Regions from separate parts of the Paenibacillus sophorae genome, predicted to be linked through region 2. Evidence: predicted binding sites of a transcription regulator. Region 2 holds the regulator's gene; the other holds the start of a gene.
The links. The regulator Rex, encoded in region 2, represses fermentation and respiration genes when NADH is low (regulators of the CRP and FNR family bind a similar motif). The targets are predictions, from matches to a motif close to TTGTGAAATATTTCACAA.
Positions count from the first base shown of each region.

Region 1 (15,239 bases), 1.9 Mb from region 2:
TGAGGGATGGCCTTTTTGCATGGAACCGCCATTAGGAGGCCGGCACTGCTGCTTCATCTTGAAGCTAAAGTTGAAATTTTTCCGCAGGCTGTGGTAAAGTAAACAGGGACCGAAATTGGTTAATTTTTTGTAACCTTTTGCCATATCAATCCAATAAAATTTTCAGTTCGTACGCAGGATACATTCCATCGGCAAAATATAGATTAGGCGGTCTTACCAAAGTTCCGGCTGCACGGCGATACTACAAAGGACAGACTGAAAGGGAGAGTTTTGTGAAAGGATTGAAGTTGATACGCGGGTTGAAGAAGCAGCAAGGTCAAGCTTCCATGCCTGTGGCTGAGCGGAATGATGCCGGGGAAGGCATGATGTCCGCTCCAATAATTACAAGATCGCGGCGGCGCCTGCTTCTGACATGGCTCGCGGCATCCGCTGGCGTTGCGCTGCTGACGGTCTCGTTCATCGGGGCGCATAAGTATTACGTGGAAGCGAATACGGAGGTCTATTACCGGGTTCTACTGCATGGCAAGGAAATCGGGACGCTTTCCGACAAGGAGCATCTGAAGGCTTTGTTTGAGGAGAAGCGCCAGGAGTATCAGAATAAATACCCGAACGAGGTAATGGTTCTGCAAACGGACGGCATCGCCACCGAGGCGGCCAGCGGCTATAAGCCGGTGATCGACAACGAGGGAACGCTGGATAAGCTGGATGGTCTGCTTAAAGCGTACGCCGTAGGCGTTCAACTGGTCGTGGATGGTAAAGCCGTCGGTATCGTTAAAGACCAGGAAACGGCCGGGGCTGTGCTTCAGGGAGTAAAAGCCTACTACATATCCGGGGAGAAGGAAGCATCCGGTGTTCCGCAATTGACCAAGACGGCGGCGTCATCGGCCTCAGCTTCCTCTGGAGACAAGGTAGAGTCAGCGGATATACGCGAACAAATATCCATCGAGCCGGTAAAGGCCGACCCGAACAAGGTGCTGGATGTGCAGGAGGCAGTCAAGCTGCTTACCGAAGGTGTGGAGGCGCCGCTCGTATATACGGTGCATGAAGGAGACACGATCTCCAGTATTGCCAGCCGATATGAAATTACGCAGCAGGAAATTTTCCAGAACAACCGGGACGTAAAGGAACTGACGCTGCAGATCGGAGACGAGCTTAAGCTGACGGTGCCGCAGCCGCCGGTTACCGTAGTAACGACGGAGAAGGCGACTGAGCAAATCGTGACGGAACCCGAAGTGATTGTGCGCACCAGTGATCTTCTGCCCAAAGGCAAATCGAAGGTGGTACGCCCGGGCCAGACGGGGCTGAAGGAAATGGAGTACCGTCTGACCAAGGAGAACGGGGAGGTCGTCAAGGAAGAATGGCTCGGCCAGACGGTTCTCAATGCTCCGCTGCCTGAGGTCGTATACAGCGGCACCAAAGTGGCTTATGAAGCTTCCGGATCATTCGCCTGGCCGGTTAGCGGTGCAATCATTTCCAGCAGCTTCGGCGAACGCTGGGGACGGCTGCATAAAGGGGTGGATCTCGTATCCGGCAACCGGACGATTATGGCTGCGGACGCTGGAACGGTAACTTTTGCCGGAGTACAAAACGGTTACGGTAATGTTGTCATTATCGACCACGGCAACGGATATGAAACGTACTATGGCCATTTAAGCAAAATCTCCGTTTCCGTCGGCCAGAAGCTGGAGCAGGGCTCCGCGATCGGAATCATGGGCAATACCGGGCGATCCACAGGCACTCATTTGCATTTTGAAATCCGCAAGAGCGGCACAGCCATGAATCCGCTCAAATATTTGCAATAATTAATCATGACTCATACAGGCCGCTCGGGTAATTCCCGGACGGCTTCATTATTATAGGAAAAAGTATCCATTTTTGCCGCTTGAGGGCCTGCCTGCGTACTTCGTAGGATGTGGCGCGCGGACAGGTATGCTAAAATAATATTACGAAGTTTACAAGTGAGATAGAAGGGTGAAACGGTGGATTATGGGGATGGGAACGATTTTGGTAGTGGACGATGAACAGCCTATTGCCGATATTTTAAAGTTCAATTTGGAAAAAGAAGGGTATGAGGTCGTTTGCGCTTTTGACGGTATAAGCGCCGTGGACCTGGCCTTGTCCAAACGGCCCGATCTCATGCTGCTTGATCTCATGCTGCCCGGCAAGGACGGTATGGATGTATGCCGCGAGGTGCGGTCCGCCCATCTGGATATTCCAATCATCATGCTGACCGCCAAAGATGGGGAAATCGACAAGGTGCTGGGCCTTGAGCTTGGGGCGGACGATTATGTAACCAAGCCGTTCAGCACCCGCGAGCTGCTTGCCCGGGTCAAAGCGCAGATGCGGCGCCAGCACAAGCCGGCTCCAGCCGAGACGCAGAGCGACCCGGATGAAGGCAAGCAAGGCGTTCACCATTTCGATTTGTTTATAGATACCGACATGTATACGGTCTACAAGGGCGGGGAACCGCTCGATCTGACGCACCGCGAGTACGAACTGCTCTATTATATGGTCCGCAATGCCGGGAAGGTCATGACAAGGGAGCATTTGCTCCAGGCGGTATGGGGATTTGAATATTTCGGAGACGTGCGGACGGTCGATGTGACGATCCGGCGGCTAAGAGAGAAAATCGAAGAGAATCCGAGCAAGCCGGAGTATATATTTACCCGGCGCGGTCTTGGATATTTGATGCACAGTCCCAAAAACGGAGGATTGTGATGAAGGCCATGTCCTTTTTCCGGACAATTCAGGCGAAGCTGATTATTATTTACGTGCTGCTGATTCTGATCGCGATGCAGCTGATCGGCGTATATTTTGTGAGTTCGATGAAGACTTCGCTGACCGATAACTTCACGAAGGATTTGAAGGCACGGGCGGAAATGCTGTCTATTCTGACGGCCGATAAATTCAGCAGCGAAGCTGGCGGAACGAGCGAAGACTCATCGGTGGACAGCCTGCGCGGCATGGTCAACAATCTGTACATCAGCGGCGCGGAAATTCAGGTGCTTGATGCGAGCGGCAAAATCATCACCACCTCGGTGCCGTCGCAGAGCGACTATGTCGGGCGGCGCAATACACAGACAGTGGTCAGCCGCGCGCTGCAGGGCATCAGCGACAACGAAGAGTATATTATCGGTGACGATAATGTGCGGAAGAAGGTCGTGGCCAAGCCGGTATGGTCGGGCGGGAAGGTTGTTGGCGCCATCTACATCGCGGCCGATATGAAGGATCTGTATGCGACCATGGGCCGGATCAACAGCGTATTCATCTCCGGACTTCTCATCGCGCTGGCCCTGACTGCGGTGCTCGGCGTCATCCTTGCCCATACGATTACGCAGCCGATCAAGGAGATGACGCGGCACGCCACGGCGGTGGCCGAAGGAAGCTTCGACCGGAAAATGCCGATCTTCGGCAATGATGAAATCGGGCAGCTGAGCAAAGCTTTTAATTATATGACCGGAAGGCTGCGGGACGCGCTGTCCCAGAACGAGGAAGAGAAGGAGAAGCTCGCCTCCATTCTGACGAATATGAGCGACGGCGTAGTGGCGACGGATGAAGCCGGCCGCGTCATTCTGATGAACCGCAGGGCATCGCTGATGCTTGGGGCGGAGGAACCGCTGCCCAGGGGGCTTGCGCTGGACGGGCTGCTCGGCCTGGAGGGCGACCAGATTCTTGCGTTGTCCGGCGGTACAGCACAGTCCACGATGCTGAGGCTTAAATCTTCCGAAGAGGAGGATCCGAACATCGTGCGGGTAACGTTCACGCCGATTCACCGCCGCGAGGGCGGAATCGCCGGAACGATCGCGGTGCTGCAGGACGTCACCGAGCAGGAGAACCTGGAAGCGTCACGCCGCGAATTCGTGGCAAATGTATCGCATGAGCTGCGCACGCCGCTGACGACCATCAAGAGCTATGCGGAAGCGCTGGATGACGGCGCGATGGAAGATCCGCAGCTGGCCGGCCGTTTTGTCGGCGTAATCCGCAGCGAGACGGAGCGGATGATCCGGCTCGTTACCGATCTGCTGCATCTGTCGCGGCTGGACTCCAGAGAAGCGCAGCTGCGGTATCAGGAGACCGACATTGCCGAGATGCTGGAGGATGTAGCCGACCGCTTCTCCTTCCAAATCCGGCAGAAGCGGATTTCTATCCGCACCATCGTCCGCCGGGACATCTCGACGGCTTGGCTCGACAGGGATCAGATCGACCAGGTGCTCGGCAATCTGGTGTCCAATGCCCTGAAATATACGTCGGAGGGTGGAAGCATCGAGATCGAGGCGGGACGCAATTCCGAAGGAATGCTGGAGATTTCCGTCCGTGATTCCGGGATCGGTATTCCGAAGAAGGATATTGAGCGCATTTTCGAGCGCTTTTACCGGGTGGACAAGGCGCGTTCGCGGAATATGGGCGGAACCGGACTCGGACTTTCCATTGCCCGGGAAATTGTAAAGGCGCATGGTGGCGCTATATCGCTGCAATCTGAACTGAACAAAGGCTCTAAGGTTACCTTTACGCTGCCTCTGGAGAAGCAAAGGAGGGATGGAGCGTGAAGGAACGGATCAAGTCCTGGATTCTGGCGCTGCTCGTCCTGGGCAGCCTGGTGGAGAGTTATTATTTGATCTATCGTCTGCCGGGCAGCGATTCAGCGGTTTTCTCGGAGAATTTATATGTGAAGACAGACAATATGGGCCCTGAGGGAAAAGTTGAGAATTTGCTATTTCCTGATAAAATGATCATTCATCTGGGAAACAACAAACACACGCTGTTTTACCCAAGTTCGACCTTCTACAATCTGATTCTCACCCGGTTAAAGGGACGAAGCTTCGAGAGCTTCCAGCGCCGCTCCGTCCAGAGTTTCAACTGGGACAAGATCCGCAGCGAGAATCCCGGAATTGAGCTGTCGTTTCGTTCGGGCATTCCCGTAGCGCTGCTGCAGCGGGTGATGCAGCTATCCCCCGATTCTCTGTTCGCCGGAGAGAGCGTCGACCGGATCTGGATATACAGCGGGAAGAACGATTCGAAGGCGCATGCCGTTTTCTTCAGTACAAGGGGAGACATCGTGTATGAAGCGGCCAAAGCAGATCTTACCGTGCAGGATGTACAGCAGCATGTTGATTTCGGTAAATCCTGGACGCCTTACACAACGTCAAACGGCAGTTACTATGTTCCGGAGAGCAATCTGTCGCTCATGGCGGCAGAGCTGCCCTCCAAGCTGTATACGGTTGAGCAAATGCAGAGCAGCCTGTTCTTCGATAGCGGGAGCACCCGGTATATTCGGGAAAAGGACGGTTCTGAAATCTATACCGACAGCAAGCGCAGCCTCCAAGTGGATCAGGAACATAACTGGATGAGCTACAGCGATCCTACGGCGCTGCCGGCGGGCGAGAGCACCAATGCCAAGGATGTGCTGGAGGCGGTTGATTTTGTCAATCAACATGGAGGATGGAACGGGACGTACAAGCTGGAAGCGGCGGAGGAGAGCGATCAGGACCGGCTTGTTTCCTTCCAGCAGTACTATGGCTCCTATCCATACGGGGCGTACCCGGTTCTGGATCAGCCGAAGCTGCATTACGGGCTTATCGGTTTGCGGCTGCAGCAGGGAACGGTCACGGCCTACGAACGGTCATTGATGTACAGCGAGGATGATAAAGGTTCGAAAAAGATCGTGGAGCTTCCCGGAGGGGATACTCTGCGGCGGCAGCTCGCGGGGATCAGCCAATCTGTGGCGATTCGCGACCTGTACCCGGTCTATTTGCCGGTGGTCAAAGGAGACAAACTCGAGCTGACCCCCGTCTGGAGGGTCGACTTTAGTGACGGAAGCTCGCTTACGCTGAAGTAATACTACATGGTTATAAGGAGGAAGGGCATGGACTGGGGTAGAGCAAAAAATGTGCTGATCTATTCATTTCTGCTGCTGAATCTGCTGCTGTGCTACCAGCTGTGGATGGACCTGCGGGAGCAGGTCAGCGCCAATCTTGACTTCACCTCGCTTTCCGGCTCAACTCAGCAAATCATGGAGCAGAAGGATATCCGCATTCTGTGCCCCATTCCGGCGGCAACGCCAGAGCTTCCCGATATTACGTACCGCTATTCGGCCGGTGAGGGGGATGGAACGGTTCAGCTTACCCGGCCGGTTGACAGCAAACTGATTTTTTCCTTCATTGAGCTGAGCAGGGAGTTGGAGAGCCAGATCCCCGATATCGGAAGTTACCGGTTCGATCCTTTGGAAAGCGAGGTCGGCAAATTCGTACTGCATCCTTTGGTCGACGGGAAATGGCCTCTGTTCAGCGTAAGGCTGGAGCTGGTCTACAGCAATCAGAGAATCGTCGCCTACCGCCGGCCGCAGATTGATATCGGGGAAGGCGGAAAAGGTGACGCGCAGAAGGTGCTGCCGGCATCGAAGGCGCTGGGCAGTCTGATCGAGAAGTTCTTCCCACAGGGAGCGGCGGTGAAGGAAATCGAACTGGGCTATTACGGTGAACTGTTTAATTCCGAGAGCCAGGTGGCGGCGCCGATGTGGCGGTTTGTGCTGGAGGACGGAAAGTCTTATTACGTCAATGGCATCAGCGCCGACATTATCAGTCCCAAGACACCTTAGTGAAGTAACGGATTACGAAAAGAGGAGCAGGAGATATGGGGATTTCATTTACGGTGCTGTCCAGCGGTTCAACCGGCAATGCCACGATTGTACGGGGCGGCGGGACGACACTGATGATCGACGCGGGTTTAAGCGCGCGGCGGATTGAGGAGCTGCTGGCGATGCGGGAGCTAAAGGGAGATGAGATTGAGGGGATACTCGTGACGCATGAGCATTCCGACCATATCAAGGGTCTCGGCGCGGTCGCCCGTAAATTCAATCTGCCGATCTACGCCAACAGCAGTACATGGAGCGCAATCGAGAAGGGCATCGGGAACATCAAGGACCATAACCGGCTCATTCTGGAGACCGGACAATCTAAAGATTTTGGAGATATGCGGGTGGAATCATTCGCCATTTCCCACGATGCCGCAGAGCCGGTCGGCTACAACTTCTATGAAGGCAAGGAGAAGCTCAGCGTGGCGACCGACCTCGGCTATGTCAGCGACAAGGTGAGAGCAGCCATCTCGGATGCCGACGTATTGGTGCTGGAGGCCAACCATGATATCGAAATGCTGCGGATGGGGCGGTATCCATGGAATACGAAACGGCGGATACTCGGCGATATGGGCCATCTGTCCAATGATGCGACGGGTGCGGCGCTCAGCGAGATTCTGACGGGACGCACCAAGCGGACCTATCTGGCTCATTTAAGCCGGGATCATAATATGATCGAGCTTGCGAGAATGTCCGTTCGCGGAGCGATGGAAGACAGAGGCTGCTTCTATAGAGACAGCGAGTTCCGGCTCTGCGACACCTACTACGACCGGCCTACGCCATGGGATACGGTGAGCGAATCATAAGATGGTCAAGCTCAGACATTTTCCGCTCAAGCTCCTGGCGTGTAATTAGTCCTTTGTCAATCAGCAATTCGACCGCTGCGGTTAGAGCGAGTGTCATATGATAATGTTCGTCTTTCAGATCGCCTAGCTTGCCTATGAACTGCGCCAAATCCATACTTGAAGTAAAAGAATCCATAGCCGTTCCTCCTGCCACTATTTGTCGTTTTTTTTATTTTCATGAAGACGGCGCCGCTATCGGCGCTATGGTACAATAGAAAGATAAAGGGGCCGGCTTGCACACTGCTTGTCAGTCAGCTTTTCTAGAATTATAGTCTGATAGGCGGCAAAGTATTCCGCTATTACGAGATTGAGCGCTTCAGGGTCAATAGCAGATGAAACATTTTGCCGCAGAATGCAGTCTATAATGTGAACGAGGGCGACTGCAGGAAGGCTGCTCATACGGTTAGGCGTGAGTTAAAGAGGGGAGAGGATGACAGATTGGGACTGTTTGACGATGATTTCTATTCAACCAAAGTATCCAGACGGAGAGAACGAAAAGTCTCGAAGCGCCCAATGCCCCGCCGCTGGTCGAAACCCTTCAGAGGACGAAGCTTGTCAACGATGCAAGTGTCCGCGATTTGCTCCCTGATCAGCGCAGTGGTCGCAGTTCTGCTGTTCAGTCTCGTTACAGGCCAGCTTTCCCATCCAAAGGGGGCGGCGCCTGCCTTCATTCAGAATGTCACGCCAAGCAGTGGCGATCCTTATGAACGGATTATCAAGGCAGCGGCTACCGTTCGTCCAGCGGTTGTCAGCATAATCAATCATAAAGAAGAGGAAACCAAAGATACCCCGGATGAGTCGGCGCTCGGATCGGGTGTGATTTATAGGAAGACCGGCGATAAGGCATTTATTATAACCAATAACCATGTCATCTCCGGAGCAGGCAAGCTTGAGGTTGTTACGGTGGACGGCGAGACCCGCAAAGCGGAGCTTGTCGGCGCGGATAAAGTCAGCGATATTGCCGTCCTCTCCATTGATGCCGGGGGGATTAACACCATCGCGCAGATGGGCGATTCTTCAAAGCTTCAGCTGGGGGAAACGGTGATTGCGATCGGCAACCCGCTCGGCCTTGGCGACACGCTCACCTCGGGAATTGTCAGTTATACGAACCGCAGCATCCCGGTATCTCTTAACCAGGACGGCGTCTATGATTGGGAGCAGGAGGTTATCCAGACCGATGCCGCCATTAACGAGGGCAACAGCGGCGGGGCGCTCGTGGACCTGAACGGCCGCGTGATTGGCATCAACACGATGAAAATATCCGACACCGGCGTGGAAGGCCTGGGGTTTGCCATTCCGGCTAATCATGTCATCAAGATCGCGGAGGAATTGTCTCAAAAAGGGAAGATCGCGCGCTCGTATCTTGGCGTATACTCCATCGATTTGAATAATCCGTATGTTCCGCTTGCCGAAGACCAACGCAAGGCGCTCAATCTCCCGAGCAGCGTCAAAGAAGGCGTTGTGGTTCTTGATGCCGTCGGTCCGGCCAAGGAAGCCGGACTCAAGCTGAACGATGTCATAACGAAATTTAACGGCCAGACTATCGACTCCACGCTGAGCTTGCGCAAATATTTGTACAACGAGACTAAGATCGGCGATCCGCTCGTCATCACTTTTTACCGTCATGGCGTAGAGCAGGAAGTTACCGTTACACTCAAAGAGAAACCGGGGGAATAATTCCGGCGGAAGCAGTATATACTAGTAAAACTTTACTGAGGAAAGGCTGGCTGAGCTTGGATTTGAAGAGTCAGCCTTTTACGGTAAAAACTGGAGCATTTCCGGGTGCATAACTTGCCTTTGCTGCCGCGATGTGTTATTATGATATTAATCATATTTTAATTTGAGGCCTGAATTTTCACATTGAAAAGGGTTGTCAAGTTGGAATACAGCCTTTTTCAATGTGTGAATTTTTTCTTTGTTCAAAGATAAAAATAACATGTTAATTTTATTTTTTGGAGGCATACACCAATGCAAACAGGTACAGTTAAATGGTTTAACGCAGAAAAAGGCTTTGGCTTCATCGAAGTTGAAGGCGGAAGCGACGTATTCGTACATTTCAGCGCAATCGTCGGCGACGGCTTCAAAACGTTGGACGAAGGCCAACGCGTTGAATTCAACGTTGTTCAAGGCAACCGTGGACCACAAGCCGAAAACGTTGTAAAACTGTAGAACCAACAAACCGTCCCGCCTAAGAATCGGGACGGTCTTTTTTTAAAAATGATGAGCATTTGCCAATGCTCAACTATAAGATATTGTAAGCTGTGAGCTTATAATCAGGCTGATCACCTTTTACCATACTTTGCATATAGAGAAATGGAGGGGAACGGCAATGAACTACCGGAAGAAACCACTGGAGGAAATACCGGAAGAGAATACCGCCGTATGGTCCTGCACGAACGATGATTGCAACGGATGGATGAGAGATAATTTTACGTTTGATGTTGCGCCGACCTGCCCTTTGTGCAGCGCACCGATGGAGCAGAGTATGAGGATGCTTCCCCAACTGCTTAACTCAAACAGCAACCCTAAAGCGTTGAAGAAGGGGATTTCCATTTCTTAAATGGCGGCAGCCTCAATATAGACAATAGAGAAGCAGTTAAGGCGGGAAACCGTCTTATTTTTTTTGCTTTTGTCAAAAATTTTGTGATTAATGTCACAAATTTATTGATTTTTACCGATAAAAATGATTATAGATGTGATTAACGTCACAATTCACCTCTTAAAATTTTGACAAAATAGAAAGCAACTAAACGGGAGAAGGAAGGGAGAACATGGACACAATTATGCTGTCGCGCATGCAGTTTGCGTCGACAACGATTTTTCACTTTTTCTTTGTGCCGGTAACGATTGGATTATCATTCATCATCGCGATTATGGAGACCATGTACGTCCGCAGCGGCAACGAAGAATACAAGCGAATGGCAAAATTCTGGGGCAAGCTCTTTCTCGTGAACTTTGCGATCGGGGTGGTTACCGGGATTTTGCAGGAATTCCAGTTCGGAATGAACTGGTCGGATTACTCGCGCTTTGTCGGAGACGTATTCGGGGCGCCGCTTGCGGTTGAAGCGCTGCTCGCATTTTTCCTGGAATCAACGTTTATCGGAATCTGGATTTTTGGCTGGGAGAAGGTTTCCAAGAAGGTCCATCTGCTGTCCATCTGGTTTGTGGCGATTGGGACCACGCTGTCCGCTTTCTGGATCCTGGCGGCGAACTCATTTATGCAGCACCCGGTCGGATATACCATCAACAACGGCCGTGCTGAGATGAATGATTTCTTTGCGCTGATCACTAACGGTCAGGTTCTGGTTGAGTTTCCGCATACCGTATTGGGCGCTTTTGCAACCGGAGCTTTTCTGATTATCGGCATCAGCGCAATCAAGCTGCTGAGAAAGCAAGATGTTTCGTTCTTTCAAAAGTCTTTCAAAATCGCGGCAATCGTCGGCATTATCAGTTCGATTGGGGTTGCCTTTGCGGGTCACTGGCAGGCGCAGTATTTGGTTAAGACCCAGCCGATGAAGATGGCCGCCTCTGAGGGCCTATGGGGCAAGAGCGGCGATCCGGCGCCTTGGACGGTGGTTGCCAATATTGATCCTGTGAACAAGACAAGCACTCATGAACTGAAGATTCCGTATGCGCTCAGCTTCCTCTCCTACAGCAAGTTCTCCGGTGAGGTCAAAGGGATGAACGAGCTGCAGGCCGAGTATGAACAAAAGTACGGTCCGGGAAATTACATACCGCCTGTACGCACGACCTTCTGGAGCTTCCGGATTATGATCGTGGCAGGCATGGCCATGATTTTCATTACCCTATGGGCTGTGTATCTGATGTGGCGCAAGAAGTTCGATCAGCCGAACACCGGGTTTATGCGCATCTGCTTGTCGGGACTTCTGCTGCCGCCGATTGCCAATACGGCCGGTTGGCTCATGACGGAATTCGGGCGCCAGCCGTGGACGGTATTCGGTCTGATGACAACGGAAAGAAGTATTTCGCCCAACATTACGGCGGGCCAGGTATTGTTCTCGCTAATCACGTTCAACGGTATATATGCGGCTCTCTTTATCGTGCTGATCTATCTGTTCGTCAAGGTTATTAAAAAAGGACCGTACACTATCGAAGAAGACTCGCATTCGACGGACCCTTATAACAAGAAGGAGGGACACCATGCTCTCACTTAATGAACTTTGGTTTGTGCTGATTGCGGTTCTCTTCGTCGGATTCTTCTTCCTGGAAGGCTTCGACTTCGGTGTGGGGATGCAGTCTCAACTGCTCCCGAAGGACGAACGTCAGCGCCGGGTAATGATTAACTCCATCGGTCCTTTCTGGGATGCGAACGAGGTATGGCTCATTACCGGGGCAGGGGCGATGTTCGCCGCGTTCCCCGAATGGTACGCGACGCTGTTCAGCGGATTTTATGTGCCGTTTGTCTTCGCTCTGTTCGGTCTGATTCTCCGGGGTGTGGCCTTTGAATACAGAGGCAAAGCACAATCCGGCGGCTGGAGAAAGACCTGGGATCTGTCCATTCTGATCGGCAGCTTCCTTCCGCCTTTCCTGCTTGCCATAGTCTTTGCGAGCTTTATCAAAGGTCTGCCGATTGACGGCGACATGCAGATGCACGCAGCCTTTTTCGGCGACATTGTCAATGTCTATACGGTGCTGGCCGGCCTTGCGGTTGTCCTGATGTGCAATATTCACGGCCTGCTGTTCACGGCGCTGCGCACCTTCGGCGAGCTGCAGGAACGGGCTCGCAAACGGGCACGGACTCTGCTGCTGCCAACAGGCGTGCTGCTGCTGGCTTTTGTCATTATGACTTACTTCCAGACGGATATCTTCGACGTGCGCGGTGCGCTGCTGTGGGCTATTGTGGTGCTGGGTCTGGTCGCTTTCTTGCTGGCGGGTTATTTCAGTAAGAAGAAGCGTGACGGCTGGGCATTCGGCATGACCGGCGCGGTGCTGGGCCTCTCGGTAATCTCCGTATTCGTCGGCCTGTTCCCCCGGGTTATGGTCAGCTCGCTTGGGGAAGCTTACAACTTAACTATTACGAACGCCGCATCCGGTCATTATTCGCTTAAAGTGATGACGATCGTGGCGCTGACCATGCTGCCGTTCGTGCTGGGCTATCAGATCTGGAGCTATTTTATCTTCCACAAACGGCTTAGCGATAAGGAGACTCTCGAATATTAATGGATAGAAATTTGCTTGGGTATAAAGGAGTGAGGCCGGCCTTTCTGGCGGTAGGCTTCCTTACCCTGGTGCAAAGCTTGTCCATCCTGCTGCTAGCCGCATCGCTGGCAGAAGTTATCTCCGCGCTGTTCGCGGGGAAGCCGCTGAAGGAACAATGGGGCACTGCGCTGTTGTTCCTTCTTGCGTTTCTGGCGCGGCATGCCTGCGGACTGCTGATGAGCAGTATCTCGTACCGGTTCGCCGAGAAGACGGGCAGCGCCATGCGGCGTGAGATGATGGACAGGCTGTTCCGGCTGGGGCCGAGAATGGCCGGGGATCAAGGAACGGGAACCTTGGTGACGCTCGTACTGGAGGGAGTGACGAAGTTCCGCACCTACTTGGAGCTGATTATTCCGCGCATGGTCGGCATGGCGGTAACGCCAGTGCTGCTGCTCGTTTATGTGTACACACAGGACAGTATGAGCGGGATTATTCTAACCGTGACGATGCCGATTATTATCGTATTCATGATTCTGATCGGCATGACAGCCCGTAAGCAGATGGACCGGCAGCTGGAATCGTACCGGACGCTGTCCAATCACTTTGTGGACTCGCTGCGGGGGCTTGAGACGCTGAAATTTCTCGGGCGAAGCAAGGACCACAGCCAGGCCATCGCGGAGGTCAGCGACCGCTACCGGTCGGCAACGATGCGCACGCTGCGTGTGGCGTTCCTGTCATCGTTCGCGCTTGATTTCTTCACCATGCTGTCCGTTGCTTCCGTGGCCGTCAGTCTCGGCGTGCGGCTGGTGAACGGCGATATGACGCTGGTTACGGGACTGACGATTCTAATCCTGGCGCCGGAATATTTCCTGCCGGTGCGGCTGGTCGGCGCCGACTTTCACGCCACGCTTGACGGCAAGGAAGCGGGTGAAGCGATGAAGGGCATTATTGACCGTGAACCTGTAAAGGCGGTAGCGCTAGAGCGTGGGGCATCAGCTTTGACGGATGCTCCGGCAGGAGATGAGGGGCTGCCGGAAGATCGCTCCGGGGCAGAGGACACGGAGTATGCTTCGGCGGGCAGACCGGGTGGGAATCCCTCCGTCGGCGGGAGGTCTGCGGCAGTCTCCGGTCAAAGCGCTTCTGTCTTGCTGGAGTCGGCATTTGCCTGGAATGGCAGCAGTATGCTGTCTCTCCAGGGGATCGGGGTACGGCATGAAGAAGGCGGCCCTTCCTCGCTGGAGGAGATTAGTTTGCAGTTCACCGGCACCGGCAAAATCGGCATCATCGGCGAAAGCGGCGCCGGAAAATCGACGCTGATTGATGTGCTGGCCGGGTTTTTGCACCCGGGCGTGGGGAGCATAACGATTAACGGCTGCGAGGTGAGCGCGCTGACCGACGACGCCTGGCGGCGCCAGACGTCATATATTCCGCAGCGGCCGTACATTTTCAGCGGAACGCTGGCGGATAATGTCCGGTTCTACTACCCGGAGGCTCCGCTTGCTGCTATTTCCAGAGCTGTCGCCGCTGCCGGACTGTCGCCGCTTGCCGCCTCGCTGCCTGATGGACTGGATGAAAGGATTGGCGGCGGAGGACGTTCCTTAAGCGGCGGACAAGAGCAGCGGGTCGCGCTGGCGCGGGCGCTGCTGAGCAGCCGTCCGATCATGCTGCTGGACGAACCGACGGCGCATCTGGATATCGAGACGGAATATGAGCTGAAGGAAACGATGCTGCCGCTGTTTGAGGACAAGCTTGTCTTTCTGGCTACGCATCGTCTGCACTGGATGGCGGACATGGACCGCATTATTGTTATGAAGCAGGGCAGGGTTGCCGAAGTGGGCACCCATCAGGAGCTTCTTGAACGCAAAGGAACCTATTACGAGCTTGTAGAAGCGCAACTGGAGGGGATTCATTGAAACGGGAAGGCTGGTTTGCTCCATATGTGTCGTCCTATTTCTGGCGTTTCCTGCTGATTGTCATGCTGGGCGCGCTGACCGTATTCTCGGCTTCATCCCTGATGTATACGTCCGGCTTCCTGATTTCCAAGGCATCCATCCCGCCGGAGAACATCCTCATGATCTATGTCCCGATTGTCGGCGTCCGCGCGTTCGGCACAAGCCGGGCGGTCATCCACTATGTGGAGCGGCTGGTCGGGCATGATACGATTCTGCGGATTTTGTCCCAGATGCGTCAGCGGCTGTACTCCATCCTGGAACCGCAGGCATTATTCCTGTCCTCGCGCTTCCGCACGGGCGATATCCTCGGGATGCTGGCTGACGACATTGAGTATTTGCAAAATGTATACCTGCGTACCGTATTCCCCGCCGTCATTTCCCTGATCATCTACGCGGCGGCGGTTATCGCCATCGGCACCTTCGATGTGCGGTTCGCGCTGCTGATCGGCCTGTACATCCTGGTGCTGGTCGCCGTGCTGCCGCTTATTTCGCTGCTGCTGACGCAAAAACGTCAGCGCGAGATCAAGCAAGAGCGCAACCGGCTGTACCAGAAGCTGACCGATGCCGTGCTCGGCATGAGCGACTGGATGATCAGCGGGCGGCAGGGCCAGTTCGTCGAAACGTATGAGGCGGATGAGCGGGCGGTCGCCC
Region 1 is NZ_CP076607.1:622,968-638,206, reverse strand. It holds gene KP014_RS03060 (M23 family metallopeptidase) at 300-1,802, shown strand; gene yycF (response regulator YycF) at 1,987-2,718, shown strand; gene walK (cell wall metabolism sensor histidine kinase WalK) at 2,718-4,547, shown strand; gene KP014_RS03045 (YycH family regulatory protein) at 4,544-5,836, shown strand; gene yycI (two-component system regulatory protein YycI) at 5,864-6,595, shown strand; gene KP014_RS03035 (MBL fold metallo-hydrolase) at 6,631-7,437, shown strand; gene KP014_RS03030 (hypothetical protein) at 7,406-7,612, opposite strand; gene KP014_RS03025 (S1C family serine protease) at 7,915-9,153, shown strand; gene KP014_RS03020 (cold-shock protein) at 9,445-9,645, shown strand; gene KP014_RS03015 (cold-shock protein) at 9,806-10,036, shown strand; gene KP014_RS03010 (cytochrome ubiquinol oxidase subunit I) at 10,248-11,651, shown strand; gene cydB (cytochrome d ubiquinol oxidase subunit II) at 11,638-12,657, shown strand; gene cydD (thiol reductant ABC exporter subunit CydD) at 12,657-14,549, shown strand; gene cydC (thiol reductant ABC exporter subunit CydC) at 14,546-15,239, shown strand, end outside.
Region 1: KP014_RS03010 (cytochrome ubiquinol oxidase subunit I) is a predicted target of Rex. The motif match lies at 10,118-10,135, and genes of this name have one in related genera.

Region 2 (15,239 bases):
GAACCGAGAGCGGCTATGCCGATCACCGGCGACCTGAGACGGTTACTTTTGTTATGGAGGTCAAGGAGGATCTTCGCCGCCGGGACTTTACGATCAATGCGATCTGTCTCGGTCTTGACGGAAGATTGATCGATCCGTTCGGAGGGGCGGAGGATCTGCGCCGCCGGCTGATCCGCTGCGTAGGCAAGGCGGAAGACCGCTTTGACGAGGACGCGCTCCGCATGCTCCGCTGCATCCGCTTCGCGTCCACTCTGGGCTTCGGCGTCGCGAAGAACACCTGGCGCGGTCTGCTGCGCCGCCGGGACGGGCTGGCGCATATCGCCGTGGAGCGCGTCTATGCTGAGCTGACGCGCATCGTGGAAGGCCCCCGGCCGCTGACGGGCCTTGCGATGCTGGCGCGCAGCGGGCTGCTCGCGCGCGGCAAGGCCCCGTTCCCCTGGACCGGAGAAGACCTGGCGGCCGCGGCGACAGGTCTTACCGGCATCGGGGAACTGGGGAGCGCCCTCCTGCGGTGGGCGCTGCTGCTCCATGCCCTGGGGGCGACGGCCGATGCGGCCGACGGCTTGATGCGGGCATGGACGTTCCCGGGGGCGACGCGGCGCGGCGTCGCCCAGGTGCTGCGGGTCCGCGAGGCGTGGACCGCAGCGGCGGCGGAGGCGGGGCCGGGAGATGGCCCCGCGGACTTCCGGCGGCGGTTCCTCGCCGCCGTGTTGGCCTTCGGCGCGGAAGCCGCCGAAGGGTGGCTGGCGCTGCTGGCCGCCATGCCGGGCGGCGGCCCGGGCGCCGGGCTTGTTCCGTCCGCCCGGCGGTGGCTGGACGAGATGCCTGTGCGCGGGCTGGCCGATCTGGCGGTGACGGGCGGGGATTTAGCGTCCGCCCTGGACCGCCGTCCGGGGCCTTGGCTGGGTGAGCTGCTTCAGGCTTTGCTGTTGGCGGCTGCGTCCGGCGTCTTGCCTAATGACAGGACTGCTCTGATTAACGAAGCGAAAAGGATGAATCACCATGAGCAATGATAAAATAACGGCCGCAACTGCCGGAGCGGACGTACTTAGAGATACGAACTGGGCCGGAAGACTGCGTCGTTTGGATACGGTGGTGTCTACCCAGGAGGAGGCCAAGCTGCTCGCGGAGAAGGGCGTTCCCGAAGGGACCGCCGTCATGGCCGAGGAGCAGACTGGCGGACGGGGAACAAGGGGCCGGAGATGGCATTCTCCAAAAGGCAAGGGGATCTGGATGAGCGTTGTTTTGCGTCCGGCCATTCCGTTGCAGTCGACGCCCCAGTTGACGCTTCTGGCAGGCGTCGCGGTCTGCTCCGCCATCCGTAAGTTAACCGGTGTGGAAGCGGGCATCAAATGGCCGAACGATCTTCTGGCCCGCGGCAGGAAGCTGTGCGGCATTTTGCTGGAATCGAACGTCGGACCGGGAGGTCTGCAGTATGCTATCGCCGGGATTGGCATCAGCGCCAATTTGTCGGAGGAAGATTATCCGGCTGAGCTTCGCAATAATGCGACATCGCTGCTGATTGAGGGCGGCATGCCGGTTGACCGCGAGCAATTAGCCGCAGAGGTGCTTAGGGAACTGGATTACCACTATAAGCTGTACATGGATCAAGGCCTGAAACCGATCGCAAGGTTGTGGGAGGAGCAGTCGGTTACCCTTGGCAGAAGGATTGGGCTCAAGACGCCCCAGGGCTGGCTAGAAGGGACGGCCGTAGGCCTCGGCGAAGACGGCGGTCTGCTGCTTCGCGCGGATAACGGATCGGTGACGAGTGTCTGCTCCGGCGAGATCACGCTGATTTAAAATACCATACCTTGTCACATTTATATCGTGTAATTATCCAGCGGATTTGTTATACTGTTCGCAAGAGGCGGTATCTGCTGAAACAGAACTGCACTCTTGGCGTAGTAAAGCTGCTTTTGTTTATACCTTCATAACTGTATGGAACGGTTACGTTGGATTCTGCTCTGAGCCGCAAGGACCGAGACAGAAGGGACGATCGCGAGTGACTCTTTTTTGCCCTTCGGACCTTTTTAGCGGATACGCTAAAAGGTTTTTTTGTTTGCGCTGAAGTAAGCGCGGTGACTCGCAAAAGGGGAAAAGGGAATGGCTGACAAACAAGCACTGAACATTGTGAAAATGAAAAAAATGAAGGCGGAAGGCGTGCCGCTGAGCATGCTGACCGCATATGACTATCCTTCGGCCGCCTTGGCCGAAGAGGCCGGCGTCGATATGATCCTGGTCGGCGACTCGCTCGGCAATGTTGTTCTTGGATACAACTCGACTCTGCCTGTCACCATCGACGATATGGTGTACCATACGCGGGCGGTCGCCAGGGGAGCGGAGCATACGTTCATTGTGGCGGATATGCCGTTCATGACGTATCACGGCGGCATCGACGAGACCCTGAAGAATGTGCGCCGGCTAATGCAGGAGGGACATGCCCATGCAGTTAAGATGGAGGGCGGGCTTGAAATATGCGCAGCCGTATCTTCCATCGTCTCCGCGGGAGTGCCTGTGCTGGGCCACATCGGGCTTACACCGCAGTCGGTAAACACCATTGGCGGATACCGGGTGCAGGGCAAGGATCCCCAGGATGCGCAGCGGCTTATGGAAGAAGCCAAGGCGCTTGAGAAGGCGGGCGCCTTTGGCATCGTGCTGGAACTGGTGACCGAGGAAGTGGCTGAAGCGATCACTAAGGAGCTTGCCATTCCGACGATTGGAATCGGAGCGGGACGCTATTGCGACGGACAGGTGCTCGTATTTCACGATGTGCTGCGGTATGCTTCGCCTTACAGGGAGAAGCGGTTTGTTAAGGCGTATGCCGACGTCGGGGGTATTATCCGCGACGCGCTCGGACAATATGTACAGGAAGTCAAACAGCGCGCTTTTCCGGAACAGCGCCATGCGTTCGGTGCGGATGAGAGTGTGCTGGAATCATTATACGGTGCGGCCGGAAAAGGAGCGAGATCATAATGAGAGTCGTTAGAACGGTAGAGCAGCTTCGGGAAGCAATCGGGTTTATGCGGCGTACCGGACAGGGGCCTGTCGGGCTGGTTCCGACGATGGGTTATCTGCATGATGGCCATGCAAGCCTGCTGCGGCGGGCGGGAGAAATGTGCGGTACTGTCGTCATGAGTATTTTTGTCAATCCGATTCAATTCGGACCGAACGAGGATTATGAAGCCTATCCGCGCGACGAACAGCGGGATTTGGAACTTGCGGAACGCGAGGGTGCCGATATCGTGTTTATTCCGACGGTAGAGGTGATGTATCCCCGCCCAATCCGCAGTAAAATCACGGTGTCCTCGCTTACGACGAGATTATGCGGCGCCTCGCGTCCGGGCCATTTTGACGGAGTGACGACGGTAGTCGCCAAGCTGTTTAATCTGGTCCAGCCTGAATATGCTTTTTTCGGACTGAAAGACGCGCAGCAGGTGGCAGTGCTTCGGCAAATGGTGGATGACCTGAACATGAATGTGGAGATCATCCCCTGCCCTATCGTACGTGAAGGCGACGGGCTAGCCCTCAGCTCCCGCAACGTCTATTTATCGGCCGAAGAGCGCCGTCAGGCGCTGGTGCTGTCCCGCTCGCTTCAGGAGGCCCGCAAAGCGTTAGAGGAAGGACGGGCGGCCACGACCGATGAAGTCCGGGAGCTGCTGACATCCGTCATTTCCGGCTCGCCGCTTGCTGACATTGATTACGCGGAAGTCTTGACATTTCCGGAGCTTGAGCCGCTTGAAGGTAACTTCCCGCTTACGAGAGCCGAAGGGGAGATCATAATGGCGCTGGCCGTCCGGTTCGGCCGTACGCGCCTGATCGACAATGTCATCTTTACGCCGAAGGAGGTCGCAGCGCTTGTATAGACATATGATGAAATCAAAAATCCACCGGGCGACGGTCACCGAAGCCAACCTGAATTATGTCGGCAGCATCACCATTGACGAGGATCTGATGGAAGCCGCAGACCTGCTGGAGAACGAGAAGGTGCAGATTGTGGACAACAACAACGGTTCGCGTCTGGAAACCTACGTCATACCGGGTCCGCGGGGCAGCGGCGTCATTTGTCTGAACGGTGCGGCGGCGCGGCTTGTTCAGCCCGGCGATACGGTCATAATTATTTCCTATGCGATGCTGTCCCGGGAAGAGCTTGAAGAGCATAAGCCCACGGTGGTGTTTGTGGACGAGAACAACCGTCCCGTTAAGCTTGACAATAAGGAGCTTCACGCGACGATTGCCTGATTTGGGTATCGGTCCCTGGAACCATGTAATGACTGCCACGCATGAAAGGCCGGCTCCGGGCGAACAATGAAGTCAGGCAAGCTGCACTGATCTCATTTTCGCAAGGAGGGATGGCTCCTATGTTTCAACAGATGTTTGCCGAAATGAACGAAATGCTCTCCGATATTGCCAGACAGCTGCCGGAGGCTCAGGGAGTAAGGCGGCATGAGCTTTTAAGCAAATACCGTATGCTTCGCAAGATGAGCGACGAAGCGCTGGATGAATGGCTCGCTTTTGCGGAAGCGCTCAGTCTGTTTCGCCAGAAAGTGGAGCTTACTGAGGTGCCGGAGCCGGAGACGCCGCTTAGCGGGGAAGACTCCGGAATTGAGATGGAGAATTTTGCGCGCGGTCAAGGGTATTACAAGCTGTTGATGTTTCCGAAATGCATCGAGCAGTTCAGCGTCGTCATTTCCCGGTATCCCAATAATCTGGCCGCACGTCTGTATCTGGCCATGTCCCATCTTCATCAGGGCGAAGCGCCCGCGGCGCGGGTTCACTTGGAACATATGCTGCCCCTGGTTCAGAGCCGCAAGCTGAAGGCGCATTTGTATAACGCTGTTGGCTGCATTGCGGCGTCGGGCCGCCGGTTCGATGAAGCGAAGGAACTGTTCGGGCTGGCGCTGAAATACGATCCGGCACTGCCTGAGCCAGACGCCAATCTGGAGGTCTGCAGGCGCGGCAGAGGCGAGCTTCAGTTCGGATTTCAGCTGGTTTCGCTATTATAATCGGGCGTTTAATTTGGTGCGATGCAGCTGCTGCTTTCCGGCGGTGTGCATCGCCTTTTTTCGCAACTTCTGTTATGCTGATTAAGAGTCTCGAATGAAAGGGTTTAGAATACATCATGAAATTTGCCGTGCTTGATTTTGAAACGACGGGAACCCAGTCCGTAGGTGAAATTATCCAGGTCGGACTTGCCATTATAGAAGAAGACCGGTCCATTTCGCGTGTGTACGGCTCCTACGTCAAGCCCGGAGGACCGATACCCCCTTTTATTACCGGCTTAACCGGCATTAAAGACAGCGATGTGCAGGACGCGCCCGAACTCGAAGAGATGATGATGGAACTGGTGCCTCTTCTGGATGATGTCGTGCTTGTTGGGCATAACGTCGCTTTCGATTTTCATTTTCTTCAGAGCGCTCTGGACCGGTGCGGTTATTTGCCGTTTCAGGGCCGTATTCTCGATACGATCGATTTTGTAAAAATCTGCTTTCCATCGCTCACCTCCTATCAGCTTGGAACCATCAGCTCCCATTTCGGACTTCTGCATGAACGTCCGCATCAGGCGGACAGCGATGCGCTGGCAACAGCGCACGTACTGCTGAAATGTCTGGATGAGCTCTACAGCCTTCCTCTGCTTACGGTGCAGCGGCTGACCGAGCTGTTTTCCGGTGAAGACAGCGATCTGAGCTGGTTTTTTGAGGGCTTGCTGAGCGAGCGCGAGCTGGAAACCTTCCAGCCCGAAGGTGATCTTAAGTTTTACCGCCAGCTTGCGTTAGCCGTGGGCGATTGGACGGAGCTGGCTCCTCCGCGCGAGGACGGCGACAATCCGGTGGAGCATATGTCGTTTGAGGCTTACTTGAACGAGATTACCGAGCGGCTGCGGAGCATCCTGCCCCAGTACGAAAGCCGGCAGGCTCAGGAAATTATGTTCGGCGAAGTGATCAAGGCGCTGGAAGAAGAGAGGCATCTGCTGATCGAGGCTGGAACAGGAACCGGCAAGTCGCTAGGCTATTTGCTTCCAGCTATTTACCAGAGCGTCCGCACGGGGCAAAAGGTAATGGTCAGCACTCATACGATCAATCTTCAAGATCAGCTCCGTGAGCGCGATGTTCCACTCTTGACCGCAGCCGTTCCTTTTCCGTTCAAGGCTGCTGTCTTCAAGGGTAGGGGACACTATTTGTGTCTGCGCAAGTTTGAACATAAAATAAATAAAAAGGATTACGCATCCCCGAGAGAGGATACTCTAACATCGGCGCAAATGATTGTGTGGCTCACGCAGACCGAATCGGGCGACGACGAAGAGCTGAATTTAAGCGGCCGGGGCGGCGATTTCTGGGAAACGGTGGCGAGCGACACGGACTCCTGCCTGGGACGGTCTTGCCCATGGTTCCGCAAATGCTATTACCATCGCGCCAAGCATGAGGCGGGCAACGCCGACGTGGTCATTACGAACCACTCGAAGCTGTTTGCCGACATGAAAGCGGGCCATCAGCTGCTTCCTGCCTATGAGTACCTTGTGATTGACGAGGCGCATCAATTGGAGGAAGTGGCCGGCAAGCACCTGGGCATGCATATGAAGCATTTTACCGTCTCGCATACGCTGAACCGCTTGTACAAAGACAGCCGCACCGGCCAACTGCCTGCTCTCCGGCAGATCCTCCAAAGCTCGGGCAGTGAGCAGGCCACCGAGTGGAGCGGGATCATCGACCGGCTGTACCCCGACCTCCTTACCGTAAAAGAGGCGTGGGATCTGCTCAGCGATAGGCTGTATGCACTGATACCCGAACGGTCCGACTCAGCGGCGGGAGAAGCGGGACAATTGGTGCATCGTCTTCTACCCGCCAAGAAGCCCAAAGGCTGGGAAGAGCTTGTTTCACTGGAAAGTACACTAAACTTGTCTTTAAGTGATATTATCCGCAAAGGCGATAAAATGCTTTCCGAAATGCGTGACCAGGAAGGCCAGTCCTCGGCCGACAGCCTTGTAACCGATGTTGGCGGGCTATTCAAGGATTTGGCTGATATCCGCGAGCAGGTACGTTTTTTTATGGGCATGAATGACGAAAATGTTGTATATTGGCTGGAGGCAAATGGAAATTACCGCAGCAAATCACTGCAGCTGTATGCCGTGCCCGTCGATGTCAGCGCGCAGCTCAAGGAGCTTTTCTTTGATAAGAAAAAAAGCGCCGTCCTGACGTCGGCAACCTTGTCCGTCGATAAATCGTTCCAGTATATGATCGACAATCTGGGTTTAAACGAAGCCCAGGAGGAAGGAAAGCTATCGACCGTACTGCTTCCTTCTCCCTTTAGGTACCGGGATCAGGCGCTGCTGGTCATTCCGCGGGATTTTCCAAGTGTGAAGGGAACCGTCGGCGACGCCCGGTTTGTCGATACGCTCGTTCATTCCCTGGCTGAAGCCGCAGTGACGACTCGCGGGCGCATGCTTGTGCTGTTCACGTCGTATAAGATGCTCCGGCAGGTATACGACCCTCTGAAGGAGGCACTCGCCTCCGAGGATATAGCGGTGCTGGGACAAGGCGTTGAAGGAGGCAGCCGAAGCAAGCTGCTCCGCCGGTTCCAGGAGAATTCCTCTTCTGTCCTGCTGGGAACGAGCAGCTTCTGGGAAGGAGTCGATATTCCCGGCGACGCACTAACATGTCTGGCAATCGTCAGACTGCCTTTTCAGCCGCCTAATCATCCGCTCGCGGAAGCGAAGGCCGAACTGCTGCAGGCACAGAAGAAGAACCCCTTCATGAAACTGTCCGTGCCTCAGGCCGTCATCCGTTTCAAGCAGGGCTTCGGCCGCCTTGTACGGACCGCACAGGATCGTGGCATTGTTATTGTTTATGATACCAGAGTAATCGAATCTTATTACGGAAAGTATTTCCTGTATTCCTTACCGGGACCTAAAATGGAGCATATGGCGACGGAACAAATGGTCCCCCGCATCGCCGAATGGCTGAAGCAAGACGGCGTATCCTAAGCGGGATGCTCGATTGGCCATTGTACAACATAGGCCAATCATTGTCTTTGCTTTTAAGGTATTCGATCGGCCATTGTACAACATAGGCCGATCTGCCGATTTTAATCTTTATGCGGGTTATACTGTAAGTAGATTCCGCCAATTGTCAAGCGTGTCCCGTCAGGGACGAAAAGCGATCCTTCATCCGCCTGATCAAGGTCCAAGCCCAACTTTCGCTAACGCCAATTTGCCGTTAGCGGGTGTCCAGAGGGCGGCAGCCCTTGGGGCCCTCCCTTTTAGGGAGGGTTTGGGAGGGTCCTATTAAAATGTAGGAGGAGAACTCATGAAATCGGACAAAATATCTGAAGCCGTCGTGCGCAGATTGCCTGTGTATCTGCGTTTTTTGAACGACCTGCAAAAACGCGAAATCGCCACTGTTTCTTCTCAAGAACTCGGACAGCGACTGGATTTAAATCCTGCGCAAATCCGCAAGGATTTGGCCTATTTTGGCGACTTTGGCAGGAAGGGCATTGGTTATGACGTACCTTACCTGATCGAAAAAATCCGTCACATCCTGAAGCTGGACCAGCAGATTAATGTTGTTCTGGTAGGAGCCGGGAATCTGGGTCAGGCGCTGTCCAATTACAATATTTATCTAAAAGACACAATGAAAATTACGGCCGTCTTTGATTCCTACCCGCCGAAGATCGGGACCAAGATCAATACGTTGACCGTTCAGCCTATGGAAGAGCTTGCAAGCACCGTACGTGAGCAGGGCATTCGCATAGGCATTATTACTGTGCCCGAGCAGGAGGCGCAAAAAGTAGCGGATATTCTCATTGGAGCAGGCATTGAAGCCATTCTGAATTTCGCTCCGGTTATTCTGAAGACACCGCCCGAGATTCGCGTGCATGCGGCGGACTTTACGACCGACCTGCAAAGTTTGGCTTACTATCTGCATGAAGGAAAGGACGAAGAAGAGCATGGGTACTAAATGGATGATCCGAAACGGAAAATTTGCCGTGCCTGGCGCGGATAAGCCTGTTCTTGAAGGATATATGGTAATTGATAACGATTTGATTACGTACATAGGGGAAGAACCGCCCGTTCTTGAAGAAGACGTGCCTGTCTTTGAAGGCAACCGCCTGCTGTTCCTACCGGGGCTTGTCAATACGCATGGGCACGCGGCGATGTCGCTGCTGCGCGGTTATGGAGACGATCTGGCCCTTCAAGTATGGCTTCAGGAAAAAATGTGGCCAATGGAAGGGAAATTCACCGGAGACGATGTCTACTGGGGAACCGCACTCTCGGTGCTGGAAATGCTAAAGGGCGGAACAACGACGTTTCTCGATATGTATGATCATATGGACCGGGTGGCTGAGGTAGCGGAAGCATCCGGAATACGCGCAGTCCTGATGCGCGGCGTCATCGGGCTGTGCCCGGCTGAGGTGCAGAATCAGAAGCTTGCGGAAGCGGTTGCTTTTGCAAAAAAATGGCATAACGCGGCGAGCGGGCGGATTACCGCCATGATATCGCCTCATTCGCCGTATACTTGTCCTCCGGATTATATCGAGAAATTCGTTCAGGCGGCGCATGACCTTGACCTGCCTATTCATACGCATATGTCGGAAACACGGCGGGAAGTGGAACAAAATGAAGCGGATTATGGCCTTCGGCCCGTTGCCCATCTGGAGAAGCTCGGGATGTTCACCCGGCCGTCGCTTGTGGCGCACGCCGTCCATCTGAACGATGAGGAAATCGAAATTCTTGCGCGTAATCAGGTTGGCGTCTCGCATAATCCGGGCAGCAATCTGAAGCTGGCAAGCGGCGTGGCGCGCGTTCCCGAACTGCTGAAGGCCGGTGTTACGGTATCGCTCGGAACGGATGGCGCGGCAAGCAACAACAACCTGGATATGTTCGAGGAAATGCGCCTGGCCGCACTGATTCATAAAGGAGTGTCCGGTGATCCGACGGCGGTTCCCGCAGGCGAGGCCCTCCGTATAGCTACGGAGTATGGCGCAAAGTCTGTATTCCTTAATCAAGTGGGCAGGCTCGCCCCGGGAATGAAAGCCGATTTTATCGCCATCGATATCGACCAGCCCCATCTGCTGCCGCATACGGACCTGATATCTCATACGGTATACTCGGCTAGCGCGAAGGACGTAGAGCATGTATGGGTCGATGGCAAGCAGATCATTAAGCACGGGGAATGCCTGACCTTGGACGAAGAGGCGATCCGCCGCAAGGCGCAGGAAGCATTCGAGGGACTGCTGAATCGGTAAATTTATAGAGCTTTCGCTGACAGCCTGTACGACTACTGGAACAAAGGAAACAAGAGCCTCGTCACTTTGGGACGGCGTTATTGTTTCTTCCTAGAAGGAGAGCTGCACGTTGAGAAAAAGGAGAAAATGGATTTTATACGGGGTGTTTCTGGCCCTGCTCCTTCTGTTCGGATTGTATCAATTTTTTGCCTACGTGCTGAAGGACCAATGGAGCGAGCGCAGTGCAGCCGAAGCTGCGGCGATTAGCGGGGCGGGCCTAACCGAGATCGAGAAAGCGCAGAAATCGGTATGGGACGAGAACTCCATTTATTGGGTGATTACCGGCAAAAACAAGGCCGGCTCCGATGTGATGGTGTGGGTGCGTTTTACTGTTGACGGCAAGCCGGCTCAAGGAGAGAACGCCGTGCATACGCAAGAACTGTCTCAGGGAGTCTCCGAGGAAAAAATGCGGCAGATTATCGCAGCCCAGGTTCCTGGTATCAAGATCGAACGTTTGCTTCCCGGAGCGTATAACGGCGAGTACGCCTGGCAGCTTTTTTATAAAGACGGGGACCGCTATTATTACCGGTTCTACCGCTTCTCGGACGGTGAGCAGATCGGCGACGGCTACAGCCTTCCGAACCGTTAACGAGGTGTAATACGAAGAACCAGCCACAACCTTGAGAGAGTGGCTGGTTCTTTTTTTATATGATAGGGAGAAATTAGAAGGTAAAATTTTAAATATTATTCACATTTGATTCGTTCTAGTATATACACCTATGATATACTACTAGTTGTATCGAGGCATGACAAAAAACATGCCGGTCTCGGATGGAACTAGGCACGCTACTTGGAAAGCAATAAAGTTTGACATCATTAGAGAGGAGGACGTTGTTTGAAACTTCGTCTAATGCCTGTATTGTTGACTGCACTGCTGTCTGCTGCGCTTCTGTTCGGCGGGTGGTTTTTGTACCGTGAGTTTGCCGTTCAAGAACCGCTTGAACAGATGGTTAGCAGTTATGAGGGTGTTAAGCAGTCCCATATTTCTATTAACCGCAATGAAGTAACTTTGAAACTCGATTTGCAGCCGGGCACGAAGCTTCGTGAACTGGTTCAATATATAAACTCTGAAGGCAAGTCCATAATCGGAGACCGGACCGTCAAGCTTGATGTGGAGGAGCATTCGAGCCAGGAGCTGGACGATTATTGGGATCAAGCGCTGTTTTCTGTAGCTGAGGCGATGGAGAGCCGCAAATATACGGTTATTCCGGAGACGCTGAAAGAGCTGTCCGCCCAGTATAAGAATGTTGCCGTTACAACGGAAATAGACGACAAGAATGTGTATGTGAGTTTGTCGGACGGCAAAAAGAGCAAATTTATTATTTTGCCGCGCGAGCCTGAAACGATGGGGGTATGGAACAATGCCTAAATGGAGCAAAGAAGTATTGATCGGATTTGTGCCGGTGCTGCTGATTTTTCTGGCTTTTCTGGGTATTAATATCGTGCCTGTTATCGTCGCGGCCGCCATGGTCGGCGCCCTGCTGGTTATCACCCATATGCGCGGCGGCATCGCCGTTAACGCGGGTGCGGAGAAGAAGCGTAAAAAGAACGGTCCGGCCAAACTGACGTTTGAAGAAATCGGCGGCCAGGATAGCGCAAAGCAAGAACTGCGCGAGGCGCTCGATTTTCTTATCCGGCATGAAGAAATCAGCAAGTTCGGGATTCGTCCGCTCAAAGGGATTCTTCTTACCGGTCCTCCCGGGACAGGCAAGACGCTGATGGCGAAGGCTGCGGCCCATTACACGAACTCGGTATTCGTGGCGGCCTCCGGCAGTGAGTTTGTAGAAATGTATGTCGGCGTCGGCGCCGGACGCATCCGCGATTTGTTCAAGGACGCCCGCACCCGTGCCGTTAAGGAGAACCGGGAGAGTGCCATTATTTTCATCGACGAAATCGACGTGATCGGCGGCAAGCGCGAAGGCGGGCAGCAGCGGGAGTACGATCAGACCCTGAACCAGCTGCTTACCGAGATGGACGGCATTTATAACTCGGAAACTCCGCGCATTCTGTTGATCGCCGCTACGAATCGTAAGGAAATGCTTGATCCGGCACTTCTGCGTCCCGGGCGCTTTGACCGTCATATTCAAGTCGATATGCCCGACAAAAAAGGCCGCAAGTCGATACTTGAGCTGCACGCCAAGAACAAGCCGCTTCACCCCGATGTCAATTTGGATAAAATTGCGGAGGAAGCTTACGGCTTCTCCGGAGCCCAGCTCGAAAGCGTGATGAACGAAGCCGCCATCTATATGATGCGCGATAATTTGACCCAAGTTGAGGAACGCCATTTGGCAATGGCGATAGACAAGGTCATGATGGGCGAGAAGACGGACCGCGAGACGAACCAGGAAGAGAAGAAGCGGGTAGCGATTCATGAGCTGGGACATGCCATTATGGCCGAGCTTCTGCGTCCGGGCAGCGTTAGTCAGGTAACCCTCACTCCGCGCGGTCAGGCGCTCGGCTATGTGCGGCATAACCCGCAGCAGGAGCAGTATCTGTATACGAAAGACTATCTTGAGGAGCAGATTATGATTGCGCTCGGCGGAGCGGCTGCCGAAGAAATGTATTACGGCGGACGGAGCACAGGCTCCCGAGGCGACTTCGATCAGGCCCTCGGTATTGTGGAAATGATGATGAAATCCGGTCTTACTTCCCTTGGAATCGCCAAGCTGGAAATGGTAACAACGGAAGAACTGATGAAAGAGAATAGTAAAATTTTGGACGAACTGATGGAGCGAACCCGTTCGCTTTTGGAAAATAAACGAAATGTTTTCGATTATTCCCTGGATATCCTGATGAAGGAAGAAGCGCTTTCCGGAGAACAATTTCGTTGTCAATTTCGTGACAGTGTCCTTTTACCGGCATAATTATTGATGCCGGTTATTTTTTTTTACTTTTAATGCATGCTAAGATATTATTAAATGTCGGAGTATGCTGTTTTTTTCGACAGAAAAAAAGGTGCTACAAAAATGTAGAGATACCTAAAAGGATGGAGGCTTTTTATGAATTTTAAGAAAATCGGTGTCATCGGCGGAGGCACGATGGGACAAGGGATTGCCGAAATGTTGGCAGCCAAGGGTCTGGACGTCCTGCTGGTAGAGAAAACGCCGGAAAAATTGGACTACTCTTACAGCATGATCGAGACAAGTCTCGATAAACAACTGGAGAAATGGGCAATCACACAGGCGGAGAAGAAGCTTATCCTCGGCCGCATCCAAAAAGTGACACATTTCGCGGAACTAAGTGCCTGCGATATGGTCATCGAAACCATAATTGAGGATCTGGAAGAGAAGAAGAAAGTATTTAATCAGCTCGACCAGGTATGTCCGAACAATATTATTCTTGCCAGCAACACGTCCACGCTCAGCTTAACGGAGCTTGCAAGCTCCACGATGTACCCTGAACGTGTTATCGGCATGCACTTCATTTATCCAGTCGCCAAGGTGGACGTCGTAGAAATCGTACGCGGCCTTAAGACGTCTGATTCAACATTTGAGAATACCAAAGCTTTTGTCGACGATGTTGTTGAGAAGAAAGGCGTAATGATCTACGAATCCCCGGGATTTGTAACTTCACGCCTCATTTGTCTGTTCATTAATGAAGCTATGCATGTTCTGCAAGAAGGCGTCGCATCGCCGGAAGATATCGACGATGCTATGCGTATCGGCTACCAGTTCCAGTACGGCCCGCTTGAAATGGCTGACCGCTTCGGCTTGGATTCGGTACTTGCCGCTCTGGAGCGCATGTTCCGCGAGTATGGCGAACTGAAATACCGCCCGTCGACCATTCTGAAAAAGATGGTGCGCGCGGGACAACTAGGCATGAAATCGGGCGAAGGCTTCTTCAAGTATGACAAGGATGGTGACCGTGTATGAAAGTACTAGTAATTAACGCAGGTTCTTCTTCGTTGAAATATCAGCTTTATGACATGACAGATGAATCCGTGCTGGCCAAAGGCTTGGTTGAGCGCATTGGTATGGATTCCTCGATCCTGACGCACAAGCCGACAGGCAAACAGGAAGTTACCGAAGTAAGCGAAATTCTGGAACATACGACGGCAATACGTAAAGTATTGGCCAATCTGACCGACAAGGAACATGGCGTCATCGACTCCATTAAAGAGATCAATGCCGTCGGTCACCGCGTCGTTCACGGCGGCGAGACCTTTAAGGCATCGGCACTGGTAGACGGGGCGGCCAAATCGGAAATCCGCCGGCTGTTCGACCTTGCGCCGCTACATAATCCGGCGGCCGTTATGGGGATTACCGCTTCGGAAGTTAATATGCCGGGTGTTCCTCAGGTTGTCGTATTCGATACCGCCTTCCATCAAACGATGCCGGAAAAAGCTTATATGTACGCTATTCCGAGAGTGCTGTACAACAAGTATAAAGTCCGCCGCTATGGCGCGCATGGCACATCCCATGATTTTGTAAGCAAGGCTGCGGCCGAGTACCTCGGGCGTCCGCTGGAAGACCTCAAAATCATTACCTGCCATATCGGCAACGGCGCCAGCGTTACCGCCGTTCAAGGCGGAGTTTCGGTGGATACCTCGATGGGAATGACCCCGCTGGAAGGTCTCATGATGGGTACGCGCAGCGGCGACATCGACCCGGCGATCGTTCCTTATGTCATGAACAAGGAAGAGCTTACTTCCGGCGAAGCCAGCTCCATGCTCAACAAGCATAGCGGTCTGCTGGCCATTTCCGGAACGAGCAGCGACATGCGCGACATCATTGACGGCTATGAGAAGGGCGAACCGAATTCCACATTGGCCTTTGAAATGTACGAATACCGTCTTCGTAAATATATCGGTTCCTATGCGGCAGCGATGGACGGCGTTGACGTCATCGTCTTCACGGCCGGCGTAGGCGAGAATGCGTCATTGCTTCGCGAGAAGGTTCTGAGCAACCTGACCTTCCTCGGAATTGAGCTGGACAAAGAAGCGAACAAGGTCCGCTCCGGCG
Region 2 is NZ_CP076607.1:4,566,158-4,581,396, reverse strand. It holds gene KP014_RS22150 (CCA tRNA nucleotidyltransferase) at 1-1,013, shown strand, start outside; gene KP014_RS22145 (biotin--[acetyl-CoA-carboxylase] ligase) at 1,003-1,800, shown strand; gene panB (3-methyl-2-oxobutanoate hydroxymethyltransferase) at 2,104-2,973, shown strand; gene panC (pantoate--beta-alanine ligase) at 2,973-3,863, shown strand; gene panD (aspartate 1-decarboxylase) at 3,856-4,239, shown strand; gene KP014_RS22125 (tetratricopeptide repeat protein) at 4,359-5,003, shown strand; gene dinG (ATP-dependent DNA helicase DinG) at 5,120-7,978, shown strand; gene KP014_RS22115 (redox-sensing transcriptional repressor Rex) at 8,301-8,951, shown strand; gene KP014_RS22110 (amidohydrolase) at 8,941-10,239, shown strand; gene KP014_RS22105 (cell wall elongation regulator TseB-like domain-containing protein) at 10,349-10,867, shown strand; gene KP014_RS22100 (hypothetical protein) at 11,114-11,647, shown strand; gene KP014_RS22095 (AAA family ATPase) at 11,640-13,142, shown strand; gene KP014_RS22090 (3-hydroxyacyl-CoA dehydrogenase family protein) at 13,278-14,150, shown strand; gene KP014_RS22085 (acetate/propionate family kinase) at 14,147-15,239, shown strand, end outside.